Regions from separate parts of the Paenibacillus woosongensis genome, predicted to be linked through region 1. Evidence: predicted binding sites of a transcription regulator. Region 1 holds the regulator's gene; the other holds the start of a gene.
The links. Region 1 encodes NrdR, which represses ribonucleotide reductase genes. Its sites were predicted from a motif close to AACACNATATATNGTGTT; they were not measured.

Region 1 (7,847 bases):
TGCCCGTAGTCAAGAAAACGAAGACGGGATATTCCACCGATGCAGAGGTACTGGAAAAGCTGGCGCCGTATAACGAAATTGTCCAGTTCATTCTGGAATACCGCCAGCTGGCGAAGCTGCAATCGACTTATGTGGAAGGTCTGCTGAAGGAGATTCGCCAGGACACTGGCAAGGTTCATACGTTTTACCGGCAGACGATTGCCGCAACGGGCAGACTTAGCAGCCAATATCCGAATTTGCAGAACATTCCAATCCGTTTGGAGGAAGGACGCAAAATCCGCCAAGTGTTCGTGCCGTCCGAAGAGGGCTGGTCCATTCTTGCCGCGGACTATTCACAGATTGAACTGCGGGTGCTTGCGCATATTTCAGATGATAAGGGATTGCAGGAAGCCTTCCTGCATGATATGGATATTCATACGAAAACAGCTATGGATGTCTTCGGTGTATCCCAGGACCAGGTGGATGCCAATATGCGCCGTTCAGCCAAGGCTGTAAATTTCGGAATCGTCTATGGAATTAGCGATTATGGATTATCACAGAACCTGCATATTACCCGAAAGGAAGCCGCGCAATTCATTGAGCAGTATTTCGAGGCTTTTAAGGGCGTACGCCGGTATATGGATGAGATCGTTCAGGAGGCAAAGCGCAACGGCTACGTTACCACGCTGCTTGAGCGAAGACGATATCTTCCGGAAATCAACGCCTCCAACTTCAACCTGCGCTCCTTCGCCGAGCGAACGGCGATGAATACGCCGATCCAAGGCACCGCTGCGGATATCATTAAGCTGGCGATGGTGATGATGGACGAGACGCTACGTAAGCATGGGCTGAAAAGCCGGATGCTGCTTCAGGTCCATGACGAGCTGGTGTTTGAGGTGCCGCCGGAAGAGTTGGAGACGATGAGCAAGCTTGTGCCTGAGACGATGGAAAGGGCTTTGCAGCTGTCGGTTCCGTTGAAGGCGGAGGTAAGCAGCGGTTCCAACTGGTACGAAGCCAAATAGTTTAGAGGTAGTTCAAAAAGTCACTTTTGATCACGAAGTATTTCGGGAAGGGAATTCGGCGTCGAATCTTGCACTCACCCTTGAAAGCTAATGCTTCCGAAGCATGTTTCTTGCAGAAACATTGCAGGTGCTCATGTAGGCTTCTCCAGATTATGCTTTCGAAGACCGTTTTCTTCGAAAACGTCGAACTCCGCTCCTCCTGAAAGTTTTGCAGGGCAAAACTCGCATCGGAAGCATAGGCAAAGGGTTCATGCAACCGAAGCGTTTCGAAGAAACGCACCCCGGGAGAGTATGCTTCGGTACAGAAAAGCGACTTTTTGAGCCTTTAATGAAGAGGAAGTTCAAGAAGGTCGTTAATCACGAAATGAAGCAGCAACAAATTTAAAGTTTGAGGTGAAAGAACATGCCGGAGCTACCGGAAGTGGAGACCGTTCGGCGGACATTGTCGGCTCTTATCGTCGGGAAGACGATCGAGTCGGTGAAAGTGCTGCTGCCGCGAATTATTCAGCGTCCCGACGATATTAAGCGGTTTGAGACGGAGCTGGCGGGTCATACTATTGTAGATGTTGGCCGGCGCGGCAAGTTTTTGAGGATTATTATGGATCAGCTTGTCCTGGTCTCCCATCTGCGGATGGAAGGCCGATATGGCGTGTACGATCAAAATGAGGAAGTAGAGAAGCACACCCATGTCATTTTCCGGTTTACCGATGGCACGGAGCTCAGATATAAGGATGTACGGCAATTCGGCACGATGCACCTGTTCCTTCCAGGCGAGGAATTCAAGGAGAAGCCGCTCATGAAGCTTGGGCTAGAGCCGCTGGAAGATACTTTTACAGCAGAAGTTCTAAGGGAGCTACTGTTCAAGCGATCGACAAAGATCAAGGTTGCTCTGTTAAATCAGGAATATGTGGTGGGGCTCGGCAATATTTATGTGGATGAAGCACTGTTTCGGGCCGGGATTCATCCGGAGCGTGCGGCGAACACCTTGTCTGCCCAAGAATGGACAACGCTTCATGAAGCGATCGTCTTTACCTTAACCGATGCAGTACAAGCCGGAGGTTCCTCCATTAAATCGTATGTTAACGGCCAAGGCGAGATGGGGATGTTCCAGCACTCGCTGCAAATTTACGGGCGCAAAGGCGAATCGTGCGTAAAATGCGGACACCCGATCGAGAAGAGCGTCGTTGGCGGGCGGGGGACGCATTATTGCCCGATATGCCAGGTTCGTGTTCTGGACAAGCAGTCCCTGGAGAGAATCGGATCGTAATTTCCTCCATGGTTGACCCAGAGCAGGAATTCGGTTCCGAAGCTGGAAGCCCGAAGCGCAAAAGTTATAGAGATAGCGAGGTGAATCCATGAATATCGGGCTGACGGGCGGAATCGCCACGGGCAAAAGCACGGTCTCCCAAATGCTGGTTAAGCGAGGGGCCATATTAATTGATGCCGATGTCATCGCCAGAGAGGTGATGGAGCCCGGGCATCCGGTATTGCAGGCGGTACGGGAGCGGTTCGGTCCAGACGTTATCCATGATGACGGTACATTAAACCGCAAAAGGCTAGGCGAAATCGTCTTTTCCGACCCGGAGAAGCTTAAAGCGCTGAATGGTCTTACCCATCCCGCTATTCGCGCCGAAATGAGGAAACGGATGGCGGCTTATGAGGCTGCGGACCCTGGACGGCTTGTCGTCGTGGATATACCGCTGCTGTATGAATCCGGTTTGGAAACGATGTTTGAACAAGTGATGGTGGTCTATGTGCCACGTGAATTGCAGCTTAAGAGGCTGATGCAGAGAGACGAACTGACCTTAGAGCAGGCAGAGGCGAGAATACGAGCCCAAATGGATATCGAGAAAAAGAAGGAGAGGGCGGATATTTTGATTGATAACAGCCTCGGAATGGACAAGACGGAGTTGCAGATCGCGGAATTTTGGCGGAACAAGGTTTTGCTATGAAATGGCTGCGTAAAAAAAGAGTGCTGCTTTTGTTGTTTCTCGGTTTTACTGTTATTTTATTTTTTAACTCCAAATGGTTAGCCTTATTTTATCCGATTCATTTCAAAGAAGAAATAAAAGTTCATGCTCAGAAATACAATCTTGATCCTTTGATGGTGGCAGCGATCATTCGGGTGGAGAGCAATTACAAGACAGGGTCCGAATCCAAGAAGGGCGCGCTTGGCATCATGCAGATCATGCCGGATACCGCGAAATGGGTTATCGAACAGTCGAAGCTGCCAGACGTATCTTTAGATAAGGTGAAGGAAGAGAGCGATACGAATATCGCGATCGGAACCTGGTATTTGAAATCACTGCACGAACAATTCGACGGTAATGAGATCGCCATGATCGCGGCATATAACGCGGGGCCGACGAATGTCCGGAATTGGTTGCGCAGCGGTAGGTGGGATGGAAAGCTCGAATCGGTCAAAAATATCCCTTTTGGCGAAACGAGGCATTATGTACAAAGAGTTACTCATTACTACGATCAATACTCTGACATTTACGAGCATTTGTAAATTACCGGGCCCATTCCCGTATGATGGAGAAGCATTGGACAGGCTGGGGCCTGCGCCAATGCTTCCTGAGCTTGGTTGATCAAATTATTGGAATTGACCTGCCAGCTGCTGCTCGGCAATTGTTACCAGACGTTTGGTGATGAAACCACCAATCGAACCGTTTTCGTAAGAAGTCAGGTTACCGGCATATCCGTCTTGTGGGAAAGAGATGCCAAGCTCCTGAGCTACTTCATATTTCATTTGCTCCAGAGCGCCGGAAGCTTGTCTAACCACCAGGTCGTTCGAAGAATTATTATTTTGAGCCATGAGATGTTCACCTCCTTGTGGTAAAAGTATTATGTGCTGAAATAGACGACTTCATTACGAATATTTTAGTTATTTATTGGCATTCGTTGATGTATCCGACAACAGCGATCTTAGTTAAATCAAAATTCCTAATAAAAAGGGGGTAAAAGCACGTTGAAATGTCCATATTGTGACTATTCCGGAACAAAGGTGCTGGACTCCAGACCGGCAAACGAGAATCGTTCCATCCGTCGCAGGCGGGAGTGCGAGAAATGCAGCCGCCGGTTCACTACCTTTGAGATGGTGGAGGAAATGCCGCTGATCGTTATCAAAAAGGACGGCAGCCGAGAGGAATTCAATCGGGAGAAGTTGCTCCGGGGTTTGATTCGCGCTTGTGAGAAACGGCCGGTGTCCGTGGAACAGCTGGAATCGATCGTGTCGGCAGCGGAAAGATCGCTGCGTCATACAGCTAACGCTGAGGTAGAGAGCAGGGAAATCGGAGAGCTTATTATGGAGCAATTGTATCCTGTAGATGAGGTCGCATACGTAAGGTTTGCTTCGGTCTATCGCCAATTCAAGGACATCAATATGTTCATGAAGGAGTTAAAGGGGCTGCTCTCGAAGAGCAGCGGCCCGTCGGATTCGGTGTAATCCGCAGGCATACTATGGATACGCTGGAGGTTTGCATTCATGAAATGGAACAGCCAGGCCGGGATGGCGCTAGGGTTTCTAGCCGGCACGACATTTGGCAGCGGGATTGGCTTTCTGCTTCATTGGCATTCTTATGATCTGGTTGCGATCGTGAGCGCCTGCGGCGTTATCGGCACAGCCGCAGGGGTGTGGACGGTGCGTAGAGTTGTTCGCGGCACCCCAAATGCTAACAAATTGTGAAGAGCGAAAGAAAAATTTAAGGAAACTGGAATAATAAATACCCGTTTCATTCACGTTAAGTGATAGAAGCGGGTATTTATTATTTTTTTTACACAGAGTTTACAAAACTCATACATGGGTTTGATATTCGGTTTCTATAATCAGACTATACAAACAAATGAGGGGGAAACCTTAACAATGAAAAAGAGTTTGATGTTAATTTTAACTTTGGTATTGACTTTCACGTTGGCCGCATGCGGACCAAATAACGCGGCAAAGTCCAATAATTCAGCAGAAGCTCCAGGCGCTGCTAACGAAACTCCGGCAAATGAAACGCCAGCATCCGAGCTGTCCGGTTCAATCCTTGCTGTTGGTTCTTCTGCACTTCAACCTCTCGTGGATCAAGCGTCCAAAAAATTCATGGATCAGCATCCGAAGGTTTCTATCCAAGTGCAAGGCGGCGGCAGCGGCACGGGCTTGACTCAAGTATCCGGCGGACAAGCTGACATCGGCAACTCCGACGTATTCGCCGAAGAGAAGCTGGATGCAGCTCAAGCTGGTGAACTGGTTGACCATCAAGTAGCGGTCGTAGCTATGGCAGCAGTCATTAACCCTGAGATCACAGTTGATAACCTGACGAAGGATCAATTGGTAGGCATTTTCACAGGCAAAATCACTAACTGGAAAGAAGTTGGCGGACAGGATCAAAAAATTCAAATCGTAAACAGACCGTCCAGCTCGGGTACGCGCGCGACTTTTGAGAAATATGCACTAGGCACGAAAACGGAAGATCTTCAAGGCTCCATTCAAGAGGATTCCTCGGGTACCGTTAAGAAGCTGGTAAAAGAAACGCCTGGCGCGATCGGCTACCTGGCTCTGTCCTACCTGGATGATTCCATCAAAGTTGTGAAATACGACGGCGTTGAAGCGAACGAAGAGAATGTTGCTAACGGCAGCTACCCTGTATGGGCGTATGAGCACATGTACACCAAAGGCGAAGCAAACGAAGTTGTGAAAGCATTCCTCGAATATATGGTTTCCGATGATGTGCAAAATAACGATGTCGTTGAGCTTGGCTACATTCCAGCCGGAAAAATGCAAGTGAAACGCGACGCTGACGGCAATATTACGAAATAATATATGACATCATTTCGGCAAGACGAGAGGCGGATTCTTCTGCCTCTCTCTGTGCTGTGTAAAGGGAGAGGTCTTATGGCTCATGCCGGCAGAAGACAAAAACCAAAACAACACGTAATCGAAGAATGGACAGGTAAAATATTTACATCGCTATGTATCGTCCTTCTGGTCGTCACTATTTTCTCTATGGTGTATTTCGTGGCGACCAAAGGATTGAGCTCGTTTTTTAAGGACGGAATCAGCGTAGCCGAAATATTTGGCAGCACACAGTGGAAGCCGGATGGGGAGCCCCCGTTCTTCGGCGCTTTGCCATTTATTATCGGATCGTTCAGCACATCCCTGCTCGCTGCTCTGATTTCCGCACCATTAGGTATTTGCGCGGCTCTCTTCATGATTGAAATCATGCCGAAAATCGGCAGAAAATATTTGCAGCCCGTCATCGAGCTTCTGGCGGGAATTCCCTCCGTTGTCTACGGATTTGTGGGCCTGAGTGTCATCGTGCCCTTTTATCGCGACGTCTTTCCGGGTCAAGGGCTTGGGATTGCGGCCGGTGCTACCGTGCTGTCGATCATGATTCTCCCGACGATCACTTCTATTGCTACCGATGCGCTGGCCGCACTTCCTTCAGGCCTGAAGGAAGGCTCTTATGCGCTTGGGGCTACGAGATGGCAAACGCTGTACCGTACGGTGCTGCCTACGACGCTGCCTGCTTTGATGACAGGCGTTGTGCTTGGCATGGCGCGGGCCTTTGGGGAAGCGTTGGCCGTCCAGATGGTTATCGGGAATGCTCCGCATATCCCCGGGTCGCTGTTTGAATCCACATCGACTTTGACAAGTGTCATTACACTGAGCATGGGCAATACCGTTATGGGCACGATGCAGAACAATGTTCTGTGGACACTGGCTCTCATCCTGATGATGATGACCTTTGTTTTCGTCTTCGTAGTACGGTGGCTGGAAAGGAGAGCTAATCGATGAGCGCAAAAACAGCAGATAAAATCGCAACCGCGGTCATTATAACCTTGGCCGGCTTTATCGTCCTGATCTTGGCTGGACTGCTTGGCTTCATTCTGGTCAGAGGACTTGGACATATCAGCTTCGACTTCCTGACTTCCCCTCCGGAAACGATTAAGGAAGGCGGCGGGATTGGGCCGCAGCTGTTCAATTCCCTGTTTCTGCTCGTCCTGACCCTGCTGATCACAGTTCCGCTGGGACTTGGTGCAGGAATCTATATGAGCGAGTACGCCAAGCCGGGAAAAGTGACGGATTTTATACGCTTGATCGTTGAGGTGCTGTCCTCCTTTCCTTCCATTGTGGTTGGTTTGTTCGGCTTGCTGGTTATCGTTAACGTCTTCGGCTTCGGCTTCTCTCTGTTCTCCGGCGCCCTCGCATTGACCGTGTTCAACCTTCCGCTAATGGTGCGGATTACGGAGCAGGGCATGAGAAGTGTTCCGGTAGCACAGAAGGAGGCAAGTCTGGCTCTAGGTCTGTCAAAATGGAAGACGATTCGTTCAATTATGCTGCCGATCGCGATGCCGATTATTTTGACGGGGACGATTCTCGCTGCGGGCCGCGTGTTTGGCGAAGCGGCTGCCCTATTGTTTACCGCGGGGATGAGCAGTCCGAGACTTGACTTCACGGATTGGAATCCGTTCAGCCCGATGTCTCCCTTAAACCCGTTCCGCCCTGCCGAGACACTGGCCGTTCATATCTGGAAGATCAATTCGGAAGGATTGGCTCCGGATGCTCCAGAAATTGCTGCTGGAGCCTCAGCCGTACTCATATTAACCGTGCTGGTGTTCAATCTTCTGGCCCGCTGGCTGGGGCGCGTCATGCACAAGAAATTTACAGCAACGAAATAGGGAGGAGCCTCTATGAGCAATATCGAACTGTCCGTCAAGGATCTGAGCGTATACTATGGGGAGAAGCAAGCGGTAAAAAGTGTCTCTCTAGACTTTGAAGCTAAACAAGTAACGGCGTTAATCGGTCCGTCCGGCTGCGGTAAATCGACATTTCTCCGCAGTTTGAACCGGATGAACGAC
Region 2 (7,847 bases), 1.0 Mb from region 1:
ATCGTCCCCAAAAAATCTTATTCTACTTTCATTTGTAGAAACAAAGGATCATGTTTTAGAGGTAACTATGGAAATTCCAGAAGAATACTATGAAAATAACAAAAAGTTTATTCACTCCATTTATAACAGTATTAGAAAAAAATAATTAAGATCGTTTTCGACCTCACGATATTTAAAATTCAACATAATTTATTTTCATTCTGCCAAATGCTACAATAAGGAAGTCAAGCATCATCCCAATCCAATAAGGAGTGTGGCAAATGGCTGTTGATGTGTATTTCAATTTTAATGGGAACTGCCGCGAAGCTGTAGAGTTCTACGCCGATGTATTTAACACCGGAGCACCGCATATCATGACCTTTGCAGAAGCGCCGCCGAATCCGGGGTACAAGCTTCCCGATGAAGCGAAAGATCTAGTCATGCACGCACGCATCAACATTAAAGGAAGCAACGTGATGTTCTCCGATGTATTTCCGGGAATGCCTTACGTGCAGGGCAACAATATCACCCTAGCCTTCATCAGCGATGATCTGGAAGAGGTCAAGTCCGTGTTCCATAAATTAAAGGAAGGCGGCACGGTGAATATGGAGCTGCAGGAGACGTTCTGGAGCAAATGTTATGGCAGTGTTAAGGACAAGTTCGGCACCGAGTGGCAGATCAGCCACGACAGCGGCGAAAATGCCATGTAAACGATCGACTGAGCCAGCCAACACATTCATATCATAATTCATGCACCAAAAAACAAACATCCCATCACACGCCTAGTGTAATGGGATGTTCTTTGTTAACCGCAAGTACAGCAAATGCGATTACCAGATATTCGATTCCTTCACCCTCTGGTCGAGGAATGCAAAGTCATCGTCACGCAGCGGCTCGACCGTACCTTTCTGGTACCCCTTACCCTTCGTGGAGAAGAAGTCATGCGTACTCGTCTCTGTGCGAATTCCGTTCAGCACCACCGGGTTGATCTCTTCCTCTTCAAAGGCCGGCTCGATGCCCAGGTTCATTAACGCTTTGTTCGCGTTGTAACGAATATACTTCTTCACTTCATGAGTCAAGCCAATCGGATCGTACAGTTCCTCAGTATATTCCAGCTCATTCTTGTACAGATCCATCAGCAGGTCGTTCACGAACTTCTCAGCAATCTCCTGCTCCTCTGCGTTCAATTGCTGGAAGACTTCCTGTGCAAGCAGGCCGACGAACACACCGTGCACACTCTCGTCACGGATGATCAGCTTGATGATCTCCCCGCTCGCCACCATTTTCCCTTGCCCCGCCAAATACAGCGGATAGAAGAACCCGGAGTAGAACAGGAAGCTCTCCAGGAAGACCGAGGCGACCATGGCCTGATACAGGCTCAACTGCTCGCCCTGATCGATATTCCGATAATAGGAATCAATTCGGTGCGTCTTGTACTGCAAATATTTATTGCTGCGTACCCACTGGAAGGTTTCACTGATCATTTCACTGCTGGCCACGGTTGTAAAAATCGTGCTGTAGCTCTTGGCATGGATTTCCTCCATCGCCGCCTGAAAAATCAGGATCGCCTTCTTCTGCTTCCCTTCCACATGCTGCGCAATCAGCGGCATGCCGACGTTCCCCTGCTCTGTGTCGAGCAGCGTCAAGCCGCCCAACACTTTCATGAATGTATTCTTCTCTGCGCTGCTCAGCTCGGTCCAGGACTTCAGGTCCTTGGATACCGGAATTTCCGTGTCCAGCCAAAATTGTGACGTATTTTGCGTCCACAGCATTTCCGTATAATCCGCTTCCGGCGCATTCCAGTTCACCGCTTCAAACTTCGTCATTCTTCGCTTTCCTCCTAGCTGCAACTCTAACATACAAGCCGTCTATCCATTTAAATAACGCAGCTGATGCACTCTTCGATCGTTCTTTTTCTCGTGCGAGTGTAATAGAGGGTCTTCAGCCCTTTTTTCTGCGCATAAATATAGTATTTCGCCAAGTCTCTTGTCGTCAGGTTATCCTTCACATACAGAATCGTGGAAATCGCCTGGTCGATATGCACCTGTACTTCGGCTACGAGATCGATCAGGTTGAACATATCCATATCGTAAGCTTCTTTATAGTAGAAGTAATTGCTTTCGTTCAGGAATGGCATCGGGTAGATCGTCTTGGAATCGCCGTATTCCCGCTCTTCAATGCGCTGCGTAATCGGGGCAATTGAAGCCGTCGACGACTGCAGATACGAAATCGAGCCCGTCGGCGCAATCGCCAGGCGATAAGCATGGTACAGCCCGTGCTTCATCGTATCTTCCTTCAGCCGCAGCCAGTCCTCGCGGGTTGGAATATGCTGGCCGGCGAACAATGCCTTCACCTTATCGGTGCGCGGCGAGTAGTCATTGTCCTCATAACGCTTGAAATAAGCTCCGCTCGCATATTCGCTCTGCTCGAAGTCCTTGAACGTCACTTGTCTCTCCCGGGCGATCATCATCGAGCGCTCGATCGAATAGTAGTTCAGCATCATAAAGAACGTGCGCGCAAAATCAATCGCTTCCTTGGATTCGTAAGGAATATGGTTCAGCGCCAAAAATCCATGCAAATTCATCGCCCCAAGGCCGACGGAATGCAGCTCCCGATTCGCTTTGGCTACGGAAGGCACAATCTCCAGTTCGGTGCGGTCGCTGACCTCGGTCAGAGCGTCCATGGCCAGATGAACCGTCTCGCGCATCCGCTGGTTCTTCATCACGTTGACGATGTTTAGCGAGCCCAGGTTACAGGAAATGTCGCGCTGGATGACATCCTCCTGATTATAGTCGTTGATCGTCGACACTTCGCTCAGTTGCGCGATCTCGCTGCACAGATTGGAGAACTTCACGCGCCCGATATTCTTCAGGGCATGCTGTTCGTTCGTGTTATCCACGTACATGATGTACGGATAACCCGACTCCATTTGTGTTTGTGCAATTTTGATGATCAGATCGCGCGCCACGATTTTTTTCTTGCGTACCTTCGGGTTGTTTACGAGCTCATCGTACATCGCCGTCAAATCCATATCGTCCAGATGGACGCCGTATTCCTGGTAGACGGTATGCGGATAGAACAGATACATGTCCTTGTCCTGCTCCACAAGCTCGAAGAACTTGTTCGGCGCCACAACGCCAAGGGACAATGTTTTGATGCGGATTTTCTCGTCGCTGTTGATCTTCTTCGTATCCAGAAACTCGTGAATGTCCGCATGGAACAAATTGAGGTAGACGACGCCGCTGCCGTCCCGCTGGCCCAGCTGGTTCGCGTAAGAGAACGCATCCTCGAACAGCTTCATCACGGGCAGCACGCCGCTCGCTTTGCCGTCCAGGCCTTTGATTTGCTCGCCGGCTGCGCGGATTTTGCTGAGATTCAGGCTGACGCCGCCGCCGATTTTGCTGAGCTGCAGCGCGGAATTGATCGCAAACCCGATCGCGTTCATCGAGTCATCGACCTCCAGCAGGAAGCAGCTGACGAGTTCCCCGCGGCGCTTCTTGCCCGCATTCAGGAACGTTGGCGTAGCTGGCTGATACTCCTGGGAGATCAGGACATCTGCATATTCCCCGGCTTTCTTGATGTCGCCGCCGCCGAGAAACAGCGCCGTAACGGCGATGCGATCCTCATAACGTTCCAGGAACTTCGAGCCGTCATTCGTTTTCATCGCATAGTTATTATAAAATTTAAATGCGCTCATAAAGGAAGGGAAACGGAACTTGCGCGCATAGAGATCCTCGTACAGCTTCTTCACATCGGCGAAATCGTATTTGGCGAACAGCTCCGCCTCGTAGTAATCATGCTCGATCAGGTAATCGATTTTCTCCTTCAGGTCATGGAAGAACACGGTATTCTGATTCACGTAATCGACGAAATAGCTGCGTGCCGCCTCCAGATCCTTATGGAACTGGAACTGCCCGTTCTTCTGCACCATAATTTCATTGTTAAGCTGTATCCAATTGGGAATTTGCGTTTGTGAAACGGGTTGAGTTGGCATGAGTGTAGTCAATTTGCTTAACCTCCTGTATAAATCTCTCGACATCCTTCTTGGTGCCGCTAAGCTCGAATTTCATCAATAAAGGGACCGAGTACATCTGTGCAACCTGATCCCCGGCCAGTCCGTAGCGAACGCCCCAGTTCGTATTGCCGCTTGCGGCAACGCCCTGCAGCAGCTCCCCGTTGTCCTCCAGAAATTTCAGGGTCGATTGAGGAACCTGGCCAAAGCCTGTCGTATATGTAATGAGTACAAATGGCCGATCAACGACCAAGCCGTCTCGAATCTGGACATGCTCTACATCCAGCTTGCTGACAAATCGTTTGACGTTACCCGTCTTCGAATCATAAACCACGAGCATTGCTTTTCCCTCCCGTAAAGAAATAGCCCACCCGCAGGAGATGAGCCATCGGCAGCATCATTCAAATTGGAGTAATTCCTAATCCTCCAAGCGTTACACTATATATGGTGTGCAAAGTCCGATGTTAATACAAAATATAGTGCGTGTTTGTAATATACCTGTTTTCCCAAAATTAATCAAGGGCTATTTCTCCAATCAAAAAAGCTGTGACCTCCCGCTTGTTTCTCCCGGGCAAGCCACAGCTTCTGCAATTCAACCTTTAACTTTTGACAGCAAATAGAGGAAATACGGGGCCCCAATAACGGCCACAACGATGCCTGTTGGAATCTCCGTAGGCTGCATCAGCCAGCGCCCGATCGTATCGGCAACGATGACGAGCAGCGCGCCGGTCATAGCCGATGCCGGCAGCAGCAGCTCATGCTTCGGTCCGACAAGCCGCCTCGCCAAGTGGGGCGCGATCAGGCCGACGAAGCCGATACCGCCGCTAACCGCAACGGACGATCCAGCCAGTCCAACCGCAACCGCCAACAGCAGCAGCCGCTCCTTCTCCACCGGTATGCCAAGCCCTGTTGCCGAATTCTCTCCCAGGTTCAGAATGTTCATCACCCGGGCTTTGTAGAACGCCAACGGAAGCAGCACGACGATCCATGGCAGCAGTGCAAGCACGAATTTCCAGTTGGAGCCCCAAATGCTGCCCGCCAGCCACGTCGCCACAAACTGATATTTCTGCGGATCAAGCTTCAGCGTCAGCACGATCATTGCCGAGCTGATTCCAGCCGCTACGCCAATCCCGGTAAGAATGAGCCTTGTCGGTGACACGCCTTCATTCCGCTTATACGACAGAGCGTAGATGAGCGCAGCCGTCAACCCCGATCCAAGAAGCGCAAGCAGCGGAAGCAGAAATACGGAGCGAAACGATGTCGTTGGAAAAAAGGAAACATAAAGCATCACCATCAGCCCTGCGCCGGCGTTGATGCCAAGGATGCCCGGATCCGCCAGCGGATTGCGGGATATCCCCTGCAGGATGCAGCCTGAGACGGCCAGCCCGGCACCGATGAGCACGGAAATGACGATGCGCGGGAGCCGAAAGTCGAACAAGATTAGCGATTGCTTATCGGTTCCCATGCCGAACAGTGTCTTGAGCACGTCAAGCGGCGACAGCCGGATGAACCCTGTGTTCATACTCACAATAAAAGCACAGACGATCAGAATGCCCAAAATCGTCATCACTAAGATGCCGCGCTGCGTTCTGCGTTTGCCAGAAGCCTGAGATAATCCCTGTATTGGTTCCATCTATAACTCCCTCCTCTCTTTGCGTGCGAGATAGAGGAAGAAGGGCACGCCGATTAACGCGATAAGGGCGCCCAGCGGCGTTTCCGCCGGGGCATTGATCATTCTCGCCGCCAGATCGGCAAAGACAACCAGCAGGCTCCCAAGGATGGCCGAGCAAGGGATGATTGTCCGGTAATCGACGCCAACCAGAAACCGGGTCAAATGGGGGATAATCAGCCCGATAAAACCGACAGAACCGACGACAGCCACTGACGAACCCGCCAGGATGAGCACGATCACCGTCCCTGCCAGCTTGACCAGCCCTGTCCGCTGCCCGAGACCCACAGCCACCTCTTCCCCGAGGCTTAGCATCGTAATCGAACGCGACAGCATCATCGCGCCGAGCAGCGCGCCTCCAATCCAGGGAAGCATGATTTTCAATTGAAACCATTTTGTTCCGGCCACACCGCCCGCGTACCAGAAGGCCAGGTCCTGGCCAACCCGGAAATACAGCGCAACGCCTTCGCTCAGAGCTACCAGCAAAGCGCTGACCGCTGCCCCGGCCAACACAAGACGCACGGGAGTGACCCCTCCCTTAGCCAGCGAACTGATCCCGAAGACCAGTCCTGCGCCCGCTCCTGCGCCCAGGAAGGAATATAAAATGAGCATATTAAACGATAGCCCCGGAAAAAAAGCAAAGCATATAGCCAGAGCAAAGCCTGCGCCTGAATTAAGGCCGAGCAGCCCGGAATCCGCCATCGGATTGCGGGTCATTCCCTGCATCAACGCACCGGCAACGGCGAAGCCTGCACCGACCAAGACTCCGCCAAGTACACGGGGCAGGCGTATTTCCTGAATGATTTGATGCTGCGTCAGCTCTGGATTGTAGCGGAACACCGCTTCCCATACCGTCATGAAATCAATGTCCGCCGCTCCAAATGAAACCGATAGTATAATTCCAAATATTAAAGCGGCGATTCCCCCGAAAAGGATCAAAGAGACGACAAGCGGTCTTGTTCGCGGCTTCAGGTTACGCAGATTTCGCCCCGTCTTTGTTGTTTCAACTATTTCAGCCATGTGTAGTTCTCCCTATACTGATACAATGATACTGATAATCGTTCTCATTATATGTCTTGCGTCGATACTCGTCAAGGTATCGGCTGTTTTTGAATGATGACCATCGTTTGCTCGCCGTTCCGTTCAATCTCTAACCTCCACCCCATCATGGCCGCCCGATCCTGCATCATCTTAATGCCATAGCTATGGCTGCCTGGATGGCCGTGCATGTCAAAACCAACCCCGTCGTCAGTAACGGAACACGCCCAACCTGCGTCCGTAAGATGTCCTTCAATATGAACTTCTTTCGCTCTCGCATGCTTATGGATGTTAAACAGCGATTCACGGATCAAAGCAAGCAGCTCGACCTTATCCCGAACCGTTAATTGCTCTTCCGGAATGTCCCAGCACAAGTGAATATGCAGATCCGTTTCTTGTTTAAGCTCCCCGATCAAGCTGTCGATCCCCTGCATCCAAGAGACGGAATCTGGAGCTGCCGGATGGCGCAAATTCGCGATCGCTTCGCGAACATAGGTATTCGTACGGTGAATATTGTTCTTCAACTTCTCAAAGGTTACATGGTCGTTCACCTGAGCCTTCTCGATTTTGCTCACCTGGGCATTTAAAAGAAATAAGGACTGCGCGATGCCGTCATGGATTTCCCTGGCGATCTTCTCCCGTTCCTCTAAGGCGGCCTTATGCGCCTTCGCCTCATTCAGTTCCTGCTGAATTTGCTCCATCATCTTGAACAACTGAGTCAGCAGGAGAACCGATACCAGGAATACGATGGCCGGGGTCAGCCAGTTCCCCAGCTCCATCGAAATGACGGACAATAAATATTCGTGCCGAACGAACTCCCAGATCCCGATCGTTATTGTAGGAATGGCAAGAATCAGATATTTGATTTGCTGATAGGTTATTTTCATATATGCCTCCATTCCAATCTAATTCCCCCTGTCACTAGCCTCCCCGCCTTGTCCGCTGAAGATCATCCCTCATTATAATAACAGTTTACAAGAGAGATGCGGAATAAAATATCGGCATTATGCAAATCTTTATATTACCTGCAGATTCCAACAAGGAGGAGCCGAGCACATGTCATTTTGGATCAAACTGCTGCGAAGATCACGCAAAAACAATAGCCACGTTCGACTCCCCGAACACGTGCATAAAGCAATTCCCGCTAGT

Region 2: the regulator NrdR is predicted to act here: its motif matches at 4,426-4,443, upstream of nrdI (class Ib ribonucleoside-diphosphate reductase assembly flavoprotein NrdI).

What each region holds. Positions count from the first base shown of each region.
Region 1 is NZ_CP126084.1:2,001,833-2,009,679, forward strand. Features, by position in the region: gene polA (DNA polymerase I) at 1-1,001, shown strand, start outside; gene mutM (DNA-formamidopyrimidine glycosylase) at 1,405-2,268, shown strand; gene coaE (dephospho-CoA kinase) at 2,357-2,953, shown strand; gene QNH46_RS08960 (lytic transglycosylase domain-containing protein) at 2,950-3,513, shown strand; gene QNH46_RS08965 (alpha/beta-type small acid-soluble spore protein) at 3,598-3,819, opposite strand; gene nrdR (transcriptional regulator NrdR) at 3,973-4,449, shown strand; gene QNH46_RS08975 (hypothetical protein) at 4,489-4,689, shown strand; gene QNH46_RS08980 (phosphate ABC transporter substrate-binding protein PstS family protein) at 4,867-5,805, shown strand; gene pstC (phosphate ABC transporter permease subunit PstC) at 5,881-6,783, shown strand; gene pstA (phosphate ABC transporter permease PstA) at 6,780-7,667, shown strand; gene pstB (phosphate ABC transporter ATP-binding protein PstB) at 7,680-7,847, shown strand, end outside.
Region 2 is NZ_CP126084.1:3,045,356-3,053,202, forward strand. Features, by position in the region: gene QNH46_RS13910 (hypothetical protein) at 1-145, shown strand, start outside; gene QNH46_RS13915 (VOC family protein) at 261-689, shown strand; gene nrdF (class 1b ribonucleoside-diphosphate reductase subunit beta) at 810-1,805, opposite strand; gene nrdE (class 1b ribonucleoside-diphosphate reductase subunit alpha) at 1,856-3,973, opposite strand; gene nrdI (class Ib ribonucleoside-diphosphate reductase assembly flavoprotein NrdI) at 3,921-4,331, opposite strand; gene QNH46_RS13935 (FecCD family ABC transporter permease) at 4,584-5,624, opposite strand; gene QNH46_RS13940 (FecCD family ABC transporter permease) at 5,625-6,680, opposite strand; gene QNH46_RS13945 (sensor histidine kinase) at 6,752-7,585, opposite strand; gene QNH46_RS13950 (spore germination protein) at 7,755-7,847, shown strand, end outside.